One region of the Streptomyces sp. NPDC050085 genome, then DNA from elsewhere that is predicted to be linked to it. Evidence: riboswitches for the same ligand, from Rfam matches in the RefSeq annotation. Region 1 holds a riboswitch; each other region holds the start of a gene.

Region 1 (5,670 bases):
CGAGCGGGTCCCCGTCGAGCGTGACGACACCCGACGCCGGGGCGAGCACCCCGGCGAGCAGGCGCAGCAGCGTCGACTTGCCCGAGCCGTTCGGGCCGAGCAGCCCGGTGACCGTGCCGGGCCGGGGCGTCAGGCTCACCCCGTCGAGGACGAGGGCGCCCCCGGCCGACCAGGAGACGCGGTCCGCGTGCAGGCCCGCGCTCACCGGACGGCCCGGCCGCGGTACAGGACGAGCACGAACGCGGGCACACCGATCAGCGACGTCACGACCCCCACCGGCACCTCCTGGGGCTCCAGGACCGTACGCGCCAGCGTGTCGACCCAGACGAGGAACACCGCACCCGCGAGCGCCGTGACCGGCAGCAGCCGTGTGTGCCCCGGGCCGACCAGGGCGCGGGCCGCGTGCGGCAGCACCAGACCGACGAAGCCGATCGCCCCGGCCGCGCTGACCAGGGCCGCCGTCAACAGGGCCGTCACACACAGCAGCACGAGCCGGGTGCGGGCCACGCGCACGCCGAGCGCGGCCGCCGCCTCCGGGCCGAAGGCGAACGCGTCCAGGGTCCTGCCGTGGCCGAGGCACACCGCCAGCGTCACCACGAGCACCGCCAGGCACAGCCACACCTCCGTCCAGCCGACGCCGCCCAGCGAGCCGAGCAGCCAGAACAGGACGCCGCGCGTCGTCTCCGCGTCGGCCGCCGTCAGCACCACGAACGACGTCAGCGCCGAGAAGAGCTGCATCGCGGCGACCCCGCACAGCACGACCCGGTCCGTGGTGCCGCCCAGCGTGTGGCTGAGCAGCAGCACCAGGGCGAAGGAGCACAGCGCCCCGAGGAAGGCCCCGCCCGACACCGAGACGGCGCCGCCGCCCAGACCGAGGACCACCACGAGCACCGCGCCGGTCGACGCGCCCGAGGACACGCCCAGGACGAACGGATCGGCGAGCGGATTGCGCAGCAGCGCCTGCAGCACCGTGCCGCAGACCGCGAGGCCCGCCCCGCACACCGCCGCGAGCAGCGTCCGCGGCAGCCGCAGGTCCCACACGATGCCGTCCCGGATCGGCGACAGCTGCGACGTGCCCCAGCCCAGGCGTTCCCCGACCGTCGTCCACACGTCACCGACGCCGATGTGCGCGGGGCCGATCGTGATCGCGACGGCCACGGACGCACACAGGACGGCGACGGCGGCGGCCCAGGCCAACACGGGCCGGACGAAGGGCAGTTGGGTGGTGCTCACTTGGCCAGGCCGAAGGTGCGCAGACCGGCGGCGACCTTCTCCACGCCGTCCACCGTCCGGATCGTCGGATTCATGTCCTGCCCGCGCAGCAGCACGTACCGCTTCTCGCGCACGGCGCTCATGTGCTTCGTGACCGGGTCGGACTCCAGGAACTCGATCTTCTGCGCGGCGGACTCCGCGGACTGCGAGCGGCGGGTGAGATCGCCGATGACGAGGACGTCCGGATCGCGGTCGGCCACCGTCTCCCAGTTGATCTGCGGCCACTCCTCGTGCGTGTCGTCGAAGACGTTGCGCACCCCGGTCTCCTCGGTGACGATGCCGGGCGCGCCGCAACAGCCCGCCATGTAGGGCGAGTCGGCGTTCGCGAACCAGTACAGGACGCTGACGTCCGACGCGTCGAGCCCCGAAGTGGCCTTCGTGACGCGGGACTTGAGGCGTGTGATCAGCTGCTCTCCGCGCTCGCGCACGTCGAAGACCCGCGCGAGGTCGCGTATCTCGCCGTAGACGGTGTCCATGGTCAGCGCCGACGTGCGCACGCCGTCCCCGTCTCCGCTGTTGTCCTTGCCCGCGCAGTCCGTGGGGGAGAGGTAGGTGGGTACGCCGAGCTGCTGGAACTGCCCGCGGGTCGCCACTCCGCCCTTGCCGAGCGTGTACGCGAACGAGGCCGCGGCGAAGTCGGGTTCCGTGTCCAGGACCTTCTCGAAGGACGGATAGCGGTCGGCGAGCCGCGGCACCTTCGCGTTCTCCTTCTCCAGCCCCTTCAGGACCGGATCGGTCCACGTCGCCGTGCCCACCATCCGGTCGGCGAGCCCGAGCGAGAGCATGATCTCCGCCGAGCCCTGGTCGAGGGCGACGGCCCGGCGCGGGGCGTGGGTGACCTCGACCTTCGTGCCGCAGTTGTCGAGCGTGACGGCGTCGCCCGCGCGCCGCGACGTGTCTGCGGAGCCCTGGCCGCCACAGGCCGTGAGCAACAGGGCGCCCGCCAACAGCGGTGCGAGGCAGCGGACTTGACGTGCGAACAGCACGGAACTTCCTTCGTCTCCAGGGCCCATGCGCGGAGCCGGTCTACGGTCCACCCCCGGCCGTGCATCGGTCCTGGAGGCCGCCAGCAGGTCTTCGGACTCGGGATCGTCCGCGCGAAGCGCCTTCCCGGGCCGGTTCGACCGGCCCAGTGGCAGTTGCTCCGCCCGTCACCCTCACCGCTGCGCGTCAGCTCCGGAATTCCACCGGATTCCCTGACCCGTATGCGTACGAGTACGCACAAAGGTACGACTGGCCATCGGAAGGTATCACTACGCTCGCCCCGTCCCGACGGCCGGTGTCACCGCTCCGCGTTGAGCGCGTCCACCGCTCCCGCCGCGTCGCCGATCGTCGCGTAGTCCACGGCGACGAAGTTCACCGGGCGGCCGCGTGCCCGCTCGCAGCGGTGGGCGCGGTCCAGGACGAAGTCGCGGGCGTTGACCGTGCCCGCGTCGAGGCGGCTGCCGCCGTTGATGGTGATGAAGTGGTTGAGCAGGAACAGCCGCTTGTCGTCTCCGCCGCGGTGCGGGACGCAGCTCATCTCGCCGGGGGAGCGGAACGCGAACGGGGTCTCCATGCCGTACGCGTAGAAGTTGCGGTACCAGGGCGCGGGGCCGTCGGCCTCCTCGGCGAACACGACCAGGCGGCGACCGCTGTCGATCATCTCGCCGAGCGTCGGCCACGGCTTCGCCGGATCCCGGTCGGGCGTGTGCACGAGGTCCGTCAACCCGGCCTCGGCGACGGCCTGTTGGGTCTCCTCGCCGGTGATCGCGTCCTGCACGATGAACGTGACGACCTCGCTCGGATGCTGCCGCATCCACGCGCCGATCTCGCGGAGCGTCGGCACCAGGGGCAGCGCGCCCGCCCGGCACACCGCATGGCACAGCCACAGGCCCTCGCGCGGCGGGTTGATGGTGTTGACCGCCTGCTCGACGAGCGCCCGCTGCGCGTCCGTGAAGTCCGAGGCGTCGAGCCGCGCGGCGATCTCGTCGGGCCGCTCCCACCGGTAGGTGTCGATCTGCAGGGCGCGCACGCCGTCGTCCAACTGGGCCGTGATGCCCGGGTCCTGGAGCGGCCCGATGAACCGGTCGACGGTCGTCGACATGGCGTTGTGCGAGGTGAGGTACGCGACCTCGTCGTACGGGCGGTCGCACAGCGCGGCGCTGCCCTGGCACAGCCGCGGCGCGGCCGCACTCGTCGCGAGCGGCACCACGACCATCCCCGCCAGCGCCACGGCCGCCGCACCGAGCCCGAGCCCGACCAGAGCCCGCGAACCCGTCGCACGTACGCGAAGACGCGCCGCGACGACCAGGCCCGCCCCGACGACGGCCGGGACCAGCGCCGCCCACAGCGCGCTGCGCGTGAGGTCGCCGACGGCCGCCCGCTGCACGTCGTCGACCAGGCGCGCGAGGCTCGCCGGCCAGGAGGCGGGCGGGTCGACGACGCGTCCGTCGGTGAGCAGCCGCGCCGCGACGACGACGGCCGCCGTCAGCAGGCCGCCGGTGAGCAGCGGCAGCCCGAGCCGCCGCAGCCGGCGCGCCTGCAGGGGAGAACCGAGGAACCACAGGGCGGCGAGCGCCAGGACGAGCAGGACCGCGGCCACGAGCTCCACCAGGCCGAGGCCCGCCGCGGTGTAGGGGCGCAGATCGTGCACGGCCCGGAGGTCGTTGCCGGAGGCCGCGAGGGCCGCGGTGAGGTCCCAGGTGCCGCCGCCCACGCTCTCCTGGATCCGGCGGGCCGCCTCCCGGGTGTCGTCGGAGACCAGGGAGGGCGCCACGGCGGCGAGCGCGGTGGCGACGTCACCCTCGGCGAGAGCCGTCTCCACCTGCGGGCGCAGCGCGTCACGGTCCTGCTCCGACAGCGGCCGCAGCAGCGCCTCGGCGACCTGGCCCGCCTGGTCGGGCGTCAGTGGCAACGCGGGCAGCCCGGCGGGCACGCGCCCCTCGGTGAGATCGCGTACCGCGCCCGACACGTCGGCCGTGAACCGGTCGAAGTCCGGTTCGTCGCGCCGCTGCAGACCGGAGACGAGATCACCGAAGTACGTCTGCGCGAGCTGGTCGACGTTGTCGAGCACCGGACGCAGGTCCACGGTCAGGTCGAGCGTGGCGCGGTCCCCGTTCAGATAGCCGACCACGGCGTCGATCTGCTGCCGCGTCAGGTCCCGCAGGGTGTCCGGCGGCAGTACCAGCTTGATGTTGGACGTCACCTGGGCCTCGGGCACGGCGAGCCGGGCCAGCAGGTCGCGGGTGACCGGCGAGGCCTCGGGGTCCACCAGGACCTCGTTGTAGAGCCGGTCGTAGGCGTGCTGCTCGTCCAGGACGGACGCGTGGAACGCCGGGTCGAGCAGCGTGCCGCGCAGCGTGGCCGTCGCGATGACGCACAGCGTGGCCAGCACCGCCACGAGGAAGGCGACCACGCGCCCGGCCCGCTGCACGGCGCGCCGTCAGAAGTCCACGGGGTCGCGCACGATCGGGCACGTCATGCAGTGCCCGCCGCCGCGGCCCCGGCCCAGCTCGGCGCCGACGATGGTGATGACCTCGACACCCGCCTTGCGCAGCAGGGTGTTGGTCTGCGTGTTGCGGTCGTAGGTGAAGACGACACCGGGTTCGACCGCGACCGCGTTGTTGCCGCTGTCCCACTGCTGGCGCTCCGAGGCGTACACGTCGCCGCCCGTCTCGATGACCTGCAGGCCGGGCAGCCCGAGCGACTTGGCGACGACGTCGACGAACGCGGCCGAGCCCTCGTCGGTGATGTCGAGCCCGGGCGCCTTGTCGCTCGGGCGCAGCGAGAACGTGTGCACCGAGTCCATGATCCGCGGGTACAGCGTGACGATGTCCCGGTCGGCGAACGTGAAGACCGTGTCCAGGTGCATAGCCGAACGCAGCTTCGGCATCCCGGCGACGATCACGTGCTCGGCCGCGCCCCGCTCGAACAGGGCGGCCGCGACCTGCGTGATGGCCTGCCGCGAGGTGCGCTCGCTCATGCCCATCAGGACCACGCCGTTGCCGACGGGCATGATGTCGCCGCCCTCGAACGTGGCCTGCCCCCAGGCGAGTTCGGGATCGCCCCACCACACCGTCGAGCCGACGAAGTCCGGATGGAACGTGTAGACCGCCTTCATCAGCAGCGTCTCGTCGTGCCGCGCCGGCCAGTACAGCGGGTTGAGGGTGAGTCCGCCGTACAGCCAGCACGTGGTGTCGCGCGTGTAGAGCGTGTTGGGCAGCGGCGGCATCAAGTACTCGCGCACGCCCGTCGATTCACGCGCCATCGACACGTACGCCGAGCGGTAGTCGTCGGGCAGATCGGTCGTGGCGAGACCGCCGATGAGGTACTCGGCGAGCTGCCGCGGCTCCAGCGTCTCCAGGAAGGCGCGGGTGTCGTCGATGAGCCCGGCGCCGACCTGATTGGCGACGATCT
Region 2 (5,670 bases), on a different contig from region 1:
TCCGCGATGCCGTGCAGCGCCCACGGGTTGGCCTCGGAGAGGAACTGGCGGTTCGTCTCGTCGAGTACGTACGTCTGCGTGAGCTTGTCGTACATCCAGTCGGCGATCACGCCGGTCGTCGCGTCGTAGCCGAAGAGGTAGTCGACCGTCGCCGCGAGTTCGAAGGCGCCCTTGTAGCCGTGGCGGCGCATCGCCTCGATCCACTTGGGGTTGACGACGCGGGCGCGGAAGACGCGGGACGTCTCCTCTACGAGCGTGCGGGTGCGGACCGTCTCGGGACGCGTCGAGTCGCCGATGTACGCGGCGGGGGCCGTGCCGCGCAGCGCACGGACCGTCGCCACCATGCCGCCGTGGTACTGGAAGTAGTCGTCGGAGTCGGCGATGTCGTGCTCGCGGGTGTCGGTGTTCTTGGCGGCCACCGCGATGCGCTTGTACGCCGTCTCCATGTCGGTGCGGGCCGAGCGTCCGTCCAGGCCGCGGCCGTACGCGTAGCCGCCCCACACCGTGTAGACCTCGGCGAGGTCCGCGTCCGTGCGCCAGTCCTTGGAGTCGATCAGCTGGAGCAGGCCCGCGCCGTACGTGCCGGGGCGCGAGCCGAAGATGCGGGTGGTGGCCCGGCGCTCGTCGCCGTGTTCCGCGACATCCGCCTGGACGTGCGCCCGTACGTGATTGCGCTCGGCCGGCTCGTCCAGGGACGCGGCCAGGCGGACCGCGTCGTCGAGGATGCCGATCGTGTGCGGGAACGCGTCGCGGAAGAAGCCGGAGATGCGGAGCGTGACGTCGATGCGGGGGCGGTTCAACTCCTCGTACGGGATGGGCTCGAGGCCCGTCACGCGGCGCGAGGCGTCGTCCCAGACCGGGCGGATGCCGAGCAGGGCGAGGGCTTCGGCGACGTCGTCTCCCGCTGTGCGCATGGCACTCGTGCCCCACAGGGACAGTCCCACGGAGGTGGGGTACGCGTTGTCGTTGTCCTGGCGGTAGCGCTCGATGAGGGAGTCGGCCAGGGCCTGGCCCGTCTCCCAGGCGAGGCGGGACGGGACGGCCTTCGGGTCGACGGAGTAGAAGTTGCGGCCGGTCGGCAGGACGTTGACGAGGCCGCGCAGGGGGGAGCCGCTGGGGCCTGCCGGGATGAAGCGGCCTTCCAATGCCCTTACGGCGTGGTCGAGTTCGTCGGTGGTGCGGCTGAGCCGGGGGACGACCTCTCGTGCGGCGAAGTCGAGGATGGCGCGGACCTGGTCCGATACGTCGGTGGGGACGGACTCCGGGTTCCAGTCCGCGGCCTCCATGGCCTCGACCAGGGCGCGGGCCTGTTCCTCGACCGCGTCCGCGTCCGTGCGGGTCGCCTTCGACTCGTCCAGGCCCAGGGCCTCGCGCAGGCCCGGCAGGGCGGTCGTGCCGCCCCAGATCTGGCGGGCCCGGAGGATCGCGAGGACCAGGTTGACCCGGTCGGGGCCTGCCGGGGGGTTGCCCAGGACGTGGAGGCCGTCGCGGATCTGGACGTCCTTGATCTCGCAGAGCCAGCCGTCGAGATGCATGATGAAGTCGTCGAAGCCCTCGTCCTCGGGGCGGTCCTCGACCCCCAGGTCGTGGTCGAGCTTCGCGGCCTGGATGAGGGTCCAGATCTGGGCCCGGATCGCCGGGAGCTTCGCCGGGTCCATCGACGCGATCTGCGCGTGCTCGTCCAGGAGTTGTTCCAGGCGGGCGATGTCGCCGTAGCTGTCGGCGCGGGCCATCGGCGGGACCAGGTGGTCGATGAGCGTGGCGTGGACGCGGCGCTTGGCCTGGGTGCCCTCGCCCGGGTCGTTGACCAGGAACGGGTAGATCAGCGGGACGTCGCCGAGCGCTGCGTCGGGGCCGCAGGCGGCGGACAGGCCCGCGTTCTTGCCGGGCAGCCACTCCAGGTTGCCGTGCTTGCCGAGGTGGATCATCGCGTCGGCGCCGAACCCGTTGTCGGCAGCGGGCGCCGCGATCCAGCGGTACGCGGCCAAGTAGTGGTGGGACGGCGGCAGATCGGGGTCGTGGTAGATCGCGATCGGGTTCTCGCCGAAGCCGCGCGGCGGCTGGATGAGGATGAGGAGGTTGCCGCGGCGCAGGGCCGCGAGCACGATGTCGCCCTCGGGGTTGCGGGAGCGGTCGAGGAACATCTCGCCGGGCGGCGGGCCCCAGTGCTGCTCGACGTTCGTACGGAGTTCCTGGGGCAGCGTCGCGTACCAGCGCTTGTAGTCGGCGGCCGGGATGCGGACCGGGTTGGCGGCCAGCTGCTCTTCCGTGAGCCAGTCCTGGTCGTGGCCGCCCGCGTCGATGAGCGCCCGGATCAACTCGTCGCCGTCGCCCGAGACCAGGCCCGGGATGTCGGCCCGGTCCCCGAAGTCGTAGCCCTCGTCCAGCAGTCGGCGCAGCAGCGCCACCGCGGAGGCCGGGGTGTCCAGGCCGACCGCGTTGCCGATGCGGGAGTGCTTGGTGGGGTACGCGGACAGGACGAGCGCCAGCTTCTTGTCCGCCGCCGGGATGTGGCGCAGGCGTGCGTGGCGTACGGCGATCCCGGCCACGCGGGACGCGCGCTCGGCGTCGGCGACGTACGCGGGCAGCCCGTCCTCGTCGATCTCCTTGAAGGAGAACGGGACCGTGATGAGGCGGCCGTCGAACTCCGGCACCGCGATCTGGCTCGCCGCGTCCAGCGGGGAGACGCCCTCGTCGTTCTCCTCCCAGTCCGCGCGGGAGGACGTCAGGCACAGGGCCTGGAGGATCGGGACGTCGAGCCGGGTGAGCGCGCCCGCGTCCCACGACTCGTCGTCGCCGCCCGCCGAAGCCTCCGCCGGCCGTGTGCCACCCGCCGCGAGCACCGTCGTGACGATGGCGTCGGCGGCGCGCAGCGCGTCGATCAACTCGGCCTCGGGGGCGCGCAGAGAGGCCACGTACAGCGGGAGGGGGCGGCCGCCCGCGCGCTCGATCTCGTCGCACAGGGCGTGCACGAACGCCGTGTTGCCGCTCATGTGGTGGGCGCGGTAATAGAGCACCGCGATGGTCGGGCCCTGCCCGGACGCCTCCGGACGGTCGAGCGCGCCCCAGGTCGGCGCCGCCGCGGGCGGTTCGAAGCCGTGGCCGGTGAGCAGGACCGTGTCCGACAGGAAGCGGGCGAGGTGCGCCAGGTTCTGCGGGCCGCCGTGCGCCAGGTACTTGTGGGCCTCCGCCGCGATCCCGACCGGGACCGTGGAGGCCGCCATCAGCTGGGCGTCCGGGGCCTGTTCACCGCTGAGCACGACCATCGGGATCGCGGCCGCGGTCAGCCGGTCGATGCCGTCCTGCCAGGCGCGGACGCCGCCGAGGAGACGGACGACGACGAGGTCGACGCCGTCGAGCAGCGCGTCGAGGTCGTCCAGCGGCAGCCGGGAAGGGTTCGCGAAGCGGTACGTGACCGGGGCGTCGGCGGCGGTGTTCGCCGCGCGGGCGCTGAGCAGGTCCGTGTCGGAGGTCGACAGGAGCAGGAGCATGCGTCGGCTGGCCTTCCTCGGGGTGTCCGCGCCCCGGGTGGTTCATGTGACGGCGGGAGTTCCTGGCTCACCCTCTGGCTATGAGAGGGCTCACAGTGGCGGGACCGCGCCGGATTCGCACCGGGCTTCCTCCCCTGTCGCCGTCGATGGCACCGCTCATCGTACGGGTCGGGGCCCGCGCCCGGTACGGGATGCCCGTCACAGAGCGATGGGTATGCTCCCCGGCATGTCCGATTCCCCCATGTCCCCCGGCGACGCCTGCCCGGGCGCGCTGCGGCTGCACGCCGCGGACGACGGGTTCCTGGCGCGGGTGCGGATACCCGGCGGGGTGCTGGGCGTGGCCGCGGCGCGGGCCCTCGGGGAGGTCGCGGGGCGGCTCGGGGACGGGCTGCTGCACCTCACGTCCCGGGGGAACGTGCAGCTTCGGGGGTTGCGGGGCGGGTGTGACGCCGAGTTGGCCGCCGCGCTCTCGGCCGCCGGGCTGTTGCCCTCCGCCGCGCACGAGCGGGTGCGCAATGTCGTGGCCTCGCCCATGTCGGGGCTCGACGGGGGCGGGTTCGTGGACGTGCGGTCCTGGTTGAACGGGCTTGATGCGGGGCTGTGTGCGAGTGCCGTGACCCCGGGGTTGTCGGGGCGGTTCCTCTTTGCCCTGGATGACGGGCGGGGGGATGTGGCTTCTCTGCGGCCGGATGTGTTGGTGCGGGGGGTTCCGGGGGGCCGGGGCGTGCTCTGTGTCGACGGGGCCGAGTTCTCTGTGGCGTACGAGGACGGGGCCCGGGCTGCGGTTGTCGCGGCTGAGGTTTTTGTCGAGGCGGCTCGGAGCATTACTGGACGTCGCGTATGGCGGGTGGCCGAACTCGGGTTGCCGGAGGGCGAGTTGGGGCGGCTGGTGGGTGAGCGGCTGGAGCAGGTCGGCGTGCAGGCCACGGGGCTCCGCCCCGGACCCCGCGCCTCAATCGCCGGCGGGGCTGAATGTGGCTTCGCGCCCCCCTTCGGCACCCTCACTCCCACCCACTGGCGCGACCTCATCGAACTGGCCGCCCAACACCCCCTCCAAGAGCTCCGGTTGACCCCCTGGCGCCGCGTCGTCGTGCCCGGCGTCACGGCGTACGACACCGACTCCCCCTGGACCCGCGTCGGCGCCTGCATCGGGCGGCCCGGATGCGCCAAGTCCCATGCCGACGTACGGGCCGACGCCACCGCGCGGATCGGCGAGGCCCATCCGGCCCTGCCCACCTACTGGTCCGGCTGCGAGCGGCGCTGCGGTCACCCGACCGGTCCTTACATCGACATCGTGGCCCGCCCTCATGGCACGTACGACATCACCGACCCCACCGAAAGAGCCGAACCCCGTGTATGACTACGAGAAGGACGGCGCGGCGATCTACCGCGAGTCCTTTGCCACCATCCGCGCCGAGGCGGCGGACGGGCTCGCGGGCCTGCCCGCCGACGTCGCCCAGGTCGCGGTCCGCATGATCCACGCCTGCGGTCAGGTGGATCTCGTACAGGACATCGGCCACTCGGCCCAGGTGGTCGCCAAGGCCCGTGCCGCACTGCGCGCCGGGGCGCCCATCCTCTGCGACGCGCACATGGTCGCGAGCGGCGTGACGCGCAAGCGGCTGCCCGCCGACAACGACGTACTGTGCACGCTCCGGGACCCTCAAGTGGCCGCGCTGGCCGCCGAGTTGGGGACGACGCGGAGTGCTGCCGCCCTGGAGCTGTGGCGCGACCGGCTCGACGGGGCCGTCGTCGCCATCGGCAACGCCCCCACCGCCCTCTTCCACCTCCTCGAGATGATCGCGAACGGTGCGCCGCGGCCGGCCGCCGTGCTCGGCATCCCCGTCGGGTTCGTGGGCGCCGCCGAGTCGAAGGACGCGCTCGCCGCGAACTCGCTCGGCCTCGAGTACCTCGTCGTACGCGGACGGCGCGGCGGCAGCGCCATCACGGCGGCCGCGCTCAACGCGCTCGCGACCGAGGCCGAGATCATGGAAGACAGGGAAGACAAGAAGGAAGACAAGGCGGGACGGGCATGACCGGCACCACCGGAAAGCTGTACGGGGTCGGACTCGGGCCCGGTGACCCGGAGTTGATGACCGTCGCCGCGGTGAAGGCCATCGCGTCCGCCGACGTGATCGCGTACCACTGCGCACGGCACGGGCGGTCCATCGCCCGCTCCATA
Region 3 (5,670 bases), on a different contig from region 1:
CACCCGCCCGCGTACGGGAGTTGCTGGAGCACCACGAGTCCCGCCTCACGGACCTGCTCGCCCTCCTGGCGACCCCGCTCACCCCATGGCAGCTCGCGGAGCGGATGGAGTGGAACCGGCCGTGGGCCGACATCCCGTACGGCTCGCGGAACATCGCGGTGTCGGAGGCGGAGGCGCACCTGCGCAGGCTGGTGAAGCTGGGGCGGGCGGAGGCGGTGACGGGCAGCGATCCGCTGACGTTCGTGGCATCGCCCTGACGCGGCCCCGCGTCACTCGTCGAAGACGCTCCGGTACACCCCGCCCGCCCCGGGCACGTCGGGTGCGAAGAGCTGGGAGACCGTGACCGGGGTCAGGCCGCGGGCGCGCAGGCCGTCGATGATCGCCGGGACCGCGGGGACCGTGCCCGGGTAGATGTCGTGGAGCAGGATGATGCCGCCCGGGGCCGCGCCGTCCAGGACGCGCCTCGTGATGACGCGGGGGTCGTGGTCCCGGTAGTCCTTCGCGGTGACCGACCACAGGATCTGTGCGAGCCCCAGCGAACGGCTGACCTCGGCGACGCGCTCGTCGGTACGTCCCTGGGGCGGTCGCATCAGGGTGGGTGCGCGCCCGGTCAGCTTCTTGATCTGCCGCTGCACGAGGGTGAGTTGGCGACGCAGCTCCGCGTCCGTGACCTCCGTCAGACGCGGGTGGCTCCAGCTGTGGTTGGCCGGCTCGTGCCCCTCGGCGGCCTCCCGCAGCACCAGGTCCGGATACCGCCCGACGCCGCTCTTGCCGAGCAGGAAGAACGTGGCGTTGACGCCCTTGGCCTTCAGCACGTCGAGGAGGCGGGCGGTGTAGGGCCCGGGGCCCGCGTCGAAGGTCAGGGCCACGCAGTCGGTCGCACGGCAGTCCACGGGGTGGGGCGTGCCCCACACGGGCCGCGGCGTGGGCGAGGACGTGACGGACGGCCGCGGTTTGGACTCCACGGGCGGGCGGTCCTGGGCGGCGCAGGACGGGAGGGCGAGGGCGGCTGCGGCGAGGGCGGCAGCGGCGTACCAACGGCGGGTGCGGGGCAGGTTCACGGGAGAGCCGTACCAACCGGCAGCGGTTCCCGGTCCGCGTGACACACCGTCACCCGAGGCTGTCAAGCCGTCCGGAGGATCTTTGCTTCACGTGGATAGTGCCCACGTCATCACGGGCGTATGGTCTGGGCTCTCAGAGAGAACGACAAGGGGGCGGCCGCCGATGGCGCCGGACGAGGCTGTGGTCGGCTGTACGGGGAAGCTGGTTCTCGGCACCCGGGGTTCCGGTGGGCCGGGCGAGGTGCTGGTGCAGGTCAGGGGTGGGACCGAGACGTTCATGGCGTGGTCCGACGAGCCCCTCCCACGGGGAGCGACCGTGCTCGTGATCGAGTCCCGCGGCACCCGGCAGGTCGATGTGATCGCCTGGAGCGACCCGTTGCTGGACACACCCTCCGACGGCGACACCGGCGGCGCCCGCTAAGGAGACGTCAAGGATGTTCGGATATCGCGTTCCCGCACCCGACGAGGCGATGCTGATCTCGGGTGGGAGGCGGGGACTTGGGGGAGCGCCGTTCCGCGTCGTCACCGGGCACGGGAAGTTCGTTCTGCCCGTGTTCCGCAAGACCCGCTTCCTCTCGCTCGCGATGAGCGAGGCGGAGGTCGTCGAGAAGTGCGTGACCAAGCAGGGCATCGCGCTGACCGTGCGGGCCGTGATCGCGTTCAAGGTGGGCAACGACCCGGAGTCGATCATCAACGCCGGGCAGCGGTTCCTCTCCGACCAGGAGCAGATGTCGATCCTGACCGGGCGGATCTTCGCCGGTCACCTGCGGTCCATCATCGGCTCGATGACCGTCGAGGAGATCGTCACCGAGCGGCAGAAGCTGGCGACGGAGGTCCTGGACACGTCGAAGGCGGAGATGGCGAAGATCGGGCTGCACGTCGACTCGTTGCAGATCCAGTCCATCGACGACGGCCAGACCGGATACATCGAGGCGATGTCCCGGCCGCACAAGGCCGCCATCCAGCGGCAGGCGCAGATCGCCCAGGCGCAGGCCACGCAGGCCTCGGCGGAGGCGGAGCAGGCGGCGGCGCGCAAGCAGGCCGAGTTCGCGCGGCAGACGGCGGTCGTGCAGGCCGAGTACAGCGCCGAGGTCGACCGCGCCAAGGCGCAGGCCGCGCAGGCCGGGCCGCTCGCGCAGGCGCACGCCCAGCAGGAGGTGCTCGCCGCCCAGACGGAACTCGCCCTCAAGCAGGCCGAGTTGCGCGAGAAGCAGCTGATCGCCGAGATCGTGAAGCCGGCCCAGGCCGACGCGGAGCGCATCCGCGTCCTCGCCCTGGCCGAGGCCGAGCGGATGAAGATCCAGGCCGAGGCCGCGGCGTCGTACGACCGGGTCGCGCTCGACCGGATGCTCATCGACCAGCTGCCGCAGATCGTGAAGGAGGCCTCCGCGGGGCTCGCCGGGGCGAACGTGAACGTGCTGAACGGGGCGGACGGTCTGGGCGAGATCGCAGCCGGTCTGGTCGGGCAGGGTCTGACGATCCTGGACTCGGTCCGCAAGAACCTGAACGGGGAGGACGGCTCGGCGGGGGCGGGCGCGGCGATCGAGCGGTACCTGGGCTCGACGCGGGGGGACGACGACGGGCCCGTCGACATCAGGTGACGCCGGCACGCTCCTGGCGGAGCGCTTCCACTCGCCCGGCCGCCCTTTCGGACCGGCCGGTAGAGTGGGTGCGTCGTCAGTACGCGCGTACGAGGGGAAGCCGGTGGAATTCCGGCGCTGACCCGCAGCCGTAAAGCCGGATTTCCTGGTGCGCGCCTGATCGGCTCAGGACCGTCGAGGCATACGGAACCGGAGCCGCCCGGTGCCGAAAGCGTGCCGTGCCGCCCGGCTCCCCGCAGGGAGAGGCACCCGCCCCACCATGAACATTCGCCGCAGCGGCGCGCTCGTCGCCGCCACCGTCGTGATCGGCGCCGTGAGCGCGCAGGCCGCGGTCGCGGACGGTGCCTCCCCCTCCGCATCGCCGAAGGTCGTCGTACCGTCGGGCCTGTACGGCAAGGGCGACCCCACGTACGACGGCGTGTGGCGGCAGTCGCTCGCCTTCGTCGCGCAGGACACCGTCGGTGTGCACCCCGCGGCCAAGGCCGTCGACTGGCTCGCCGGGCAGCAGTGCGCGAACGGCGGCTTCGCCGCCTTCCGTGCCGACCCCGCCAAGGCCTGCGACGCCAAGACGGCCGTCGACAGCAACAGCACGGCGGCCGCCGTGCAGGCGCTCGCCGCGGTCGGCGGCCGGGACGCCGCGGTCACCAAGGGCGTCGACTGGCTGAAGAAGAACCAGAACGCCGACGGCGGCTGGGGCTATCTGCCGGGCGGCGCGAGCGACGCCAACTCCACGTCCGTCGTCGTCGGCGCGCTCGCCGCCGCCGACCAGAAGCCCGCCGGCGTGAAGTCCGCCGACGGCAAGTCCGCCACGGACGCCCTCGCCTCCCTCGCCCTGCCGTGCTCCGACGGCAAGGGCGCGGGCGCGCTCGCCTACCAGCCCGACAAGAAGGGCAGGCTGACCGCGAACGCCGACGCCACCGCGGCCGGTGTCCTCGGCGCGCTCGGCACCGGCTTCGCGCCGGGCAAGGGCAAGGCCCCGGACGCGTACACCTGCGAGGACGGCAAGACGGCCGAGGCGCTCGCGCACAACGGCGGCGTCTACCTGCAGAACCAGCTCTCCACGCACCTGTACCTGAAGTCCCAGCTGGCCGGTGCCACCGACAAGCCCGACTACGGCAACACGGCCGACGCGGTCACCTCCATCGCCGCCGCCGAGGGCATCAAGTACACGAAGGACCCGTACGCCTGGCTGGAGAAGAACGCCACGGACTGGGCCGCGCAGTCGGGCCCCGCCGCGTACGCGCAGCTGATCTTCGCCGCGCACGCCACCGGCAACGACCCGCGTGACTTCGGCGGCACCGACCTGGTGAGCGCCCTGAACAGGACGGGCCCTGCCCCGGCCTCCGCGGACTCCTCCGACGCGGGCGACAAGAAGAAGGACGACGACAACGGCGGCGGCTTCGGCACCTGGTGGATCGTCGGCGTGATGTTCGTCGCGGCCATGGGCGCCGGGTTCCTGATCAGTGGCCGCAAGAAGCAGCAGCTGTGAGCCGCGGGGGCCGGGCGACCGGGCTCGTCCTGACGCTGTGCGCGCTGCTGCTCGGCCTCGCCGTCGCTCCGGCGCAGGCGGCGGGCTACCGCTACTGGTCGTTCTGGGAGCGGGACGGCGCGTCATGGACGTACGCGTCGATGGGTCCGTCCCAGACGACGCCGTCCGACGGTGACGTGCAGGGCTTCCGGTTCGCGGTGAGCGCGGACTCCAAGGACGCCACGCAGCCGCGCGGCACGGCGGATTTCGCCGCGATCTGCGCCACAACGCCCGCCGAGAAGGACACCAAGCGGGTCGCGCTCGTCATCGACTTCGGTACGGCGCAGGACGCGCCCGGCGGCGAGACCCCGCCGCGGCCGCGGACCGCGTGCGCGCGGGTCGGCGAGGACGCGACGACGGCCGACGCGCTCGCCTCCGTCGCGAAGCCGCTGCGCTACGACAGCAACGCGCTGCTGTGCGCCATCTCCGGCTACCCGAAGTCGGGCTGCGGCGAACAGGTCTCCGGCAAGACCACCGACGCACCCGCCACCGGGACCACCCGTGACGCGGACAAGTCGTCCGGCTCCGGCAGCGGCCCCTCCGTCGGTGTCCTCGCCGGTGTCGCCGTCGTCGCGCTGCTCGGCGTGGGCGCGATCTGGCAGGCCAAGCGACGCCGCGGCTGACGATGTCTGCTGTCCGTACGCTGCGGGCCCCGCGGGCCCACCGTTCCAACGCCGTGCATCCGGGCGCCTGGTGGATCTGGGCGCTCGGCCTCGGCACGGCCGCGTCGCGCACGACGAACCCGCTGCTGCTCGCGCTGCTCATCGGCGTCGCCGGTTACGTGGTGGCGGCGCGGCGGACTCAGGCGCCGTGGGCGCGCTCGTACGGGGCGTTCGTGAAGCTGGGTCTCGCCGTGATCGGCATCCGCCTGGTCTTCGCGACGGTCCTCGGCTCGCCGATCCCCGGCACGCACGTCCTCGCGACGCTCCCCGAGGTGCCGCTGCCCGACTGGGCACAGGGCGTACGGATCGGCGGCAGGGTCACGCTCGAGGGCCTCACGTTCGCGCTCTACGACGGCCTGAAGCTGGCCACGCTGCTGATCTGTGTGGGCGCGGCGAACGCCCTCGCGTCCCCCTCCCGCCTCCTCAAGTCCCTGCCCGGAGCGCTGTACGAGGCGGGGGTCGCGGTGGTCGTGGCGATGACGTTCGCCCCGAACCTGATCGCGGACGTACGCCGCCTGCGCGCGGCCCGACGCCTGCGCGGCCGCCCGGACAGCGGCCTGCGGGGTCTCCTCCAGGTCGGACTCCCGGTCCTGGAGGGCGCGTTGGAGCGCTCGGTGTCCCTGGCCGCGGCGATGGACGCGCGCGGCTACGGCCGCACCGCCGAGGTCCCCACGGCCGTCCGCCGGGCCACCGCCGCCCTCACCCTGGGCGGCCTGATCGGGGTCTGCGCGGGAACGTACGGCCTGCTCGCCTCGTCCGGCGCGGGCTACGGCCTCCCCGTCCTCCTCATCGGGGTGGCGTCGGCACTCGCGGGCCTG

What was found. Region 1 has a riboswitch for cobalamin ahead of ACIBUY_RS25900 (ABC transporter substrate-binding protein). Riboswitches for the same ligand answer to the same signal wherever they lie in the genome.
Region 2: another riboswitch for cobalamin. It lies ahead of cobN (cobaltochelatase subunit CobN); the one in region 1 lies ahead of ACIBUY_RS25900 (ABC transporter substrate-binding protein).
Region 3: another riboswitch for cobalamin. It lies ahead of ACIBUY_RS20445 (prenyltransferase/squalene oxidase repeat-containing protein); the one in region 1 lies ahead of ACIBUY_RS25900 (ABC transporter substrate-binding protein).

Annotation. Positions count from the first base shown of each region.
Region 1 covers NZ_JBITJZ010000007.1:119,715-125,384, forward strand. The annotation lists gene ACIBUY_RS25890 (ABC transporter ATP-binding protein) at 1-205, opposite strand, end outside; gene ACIBUY_RS25895 (FecCD family ABC transporter permease) at 202-1,218, opposite strand; gene ACIBUY_RS25900 (ABC transporter substrate-binding protein) at 1,230-2,285, opposite strand; cobalamin riboswitch at 2,323-2,525, opposite strand; gene ACIBUY_RS25905 (hypothetical protein) at 2,555-4,687, opposite strand; gene ACIBUY_RS25910 (arginine deiminase) at 4,697-5,670, opposite strand, start outside.
Region 2 covers NZ_JBITJZ010000003.1:380,137-385,806, forward strand. The annotation lists gene cobN (cobaltochelatase subunit CobN) at 1-3,491, opposite strand, end outside; cobalamin riboswitch at 3,525-3,663, opposite strand; gene ACIBUY_RS14190 (cobalamin biosynthesis protein CobG) at 3,718-4,851, shown strand; gene ACIBUY_RS14195 (precorrin-8X methylmutase) at 4,844-5,524, shown strand; gene cobJ (precorrin-3B C(17)-methyltransferase) at 5,521-5,670, shown strand, end outside.
Region 3 covers NZ_JBITJZ010000005.1:173,286-178,955, reverse strand. The annotation lists gene ACIBUY_RS20465 (MBL fold metallo-hydrolase) at 1-257, shown strand, start outside; gene ACIBUY_RS20460 (polysaccharide deacetylase family protein) at 270-1,055, opposite strand; gene ACIBUY_RS20455 (hypothetical protein) at 1,225-1,482, shown strand; gene ACIBUY_RS20450 (SPFH domain-containing protein) at 1,496-2,662, shown strand; cobalamin riboswitch at 2,712-2,880, shown strand; gene ACIBUY_RS20445 (prenyltransferase/squalene oxidase repeat-containing protein) at 2,922-4,151, shown strand; gene ACIBUY_RS20440 (SCO2322 family protein) at 4,148-4,813, shown strand; gene ACIBUY_RS20435 (energy-coupling factor transporter transmembrane component T) at 4,816-5,670, shown strand, end outside.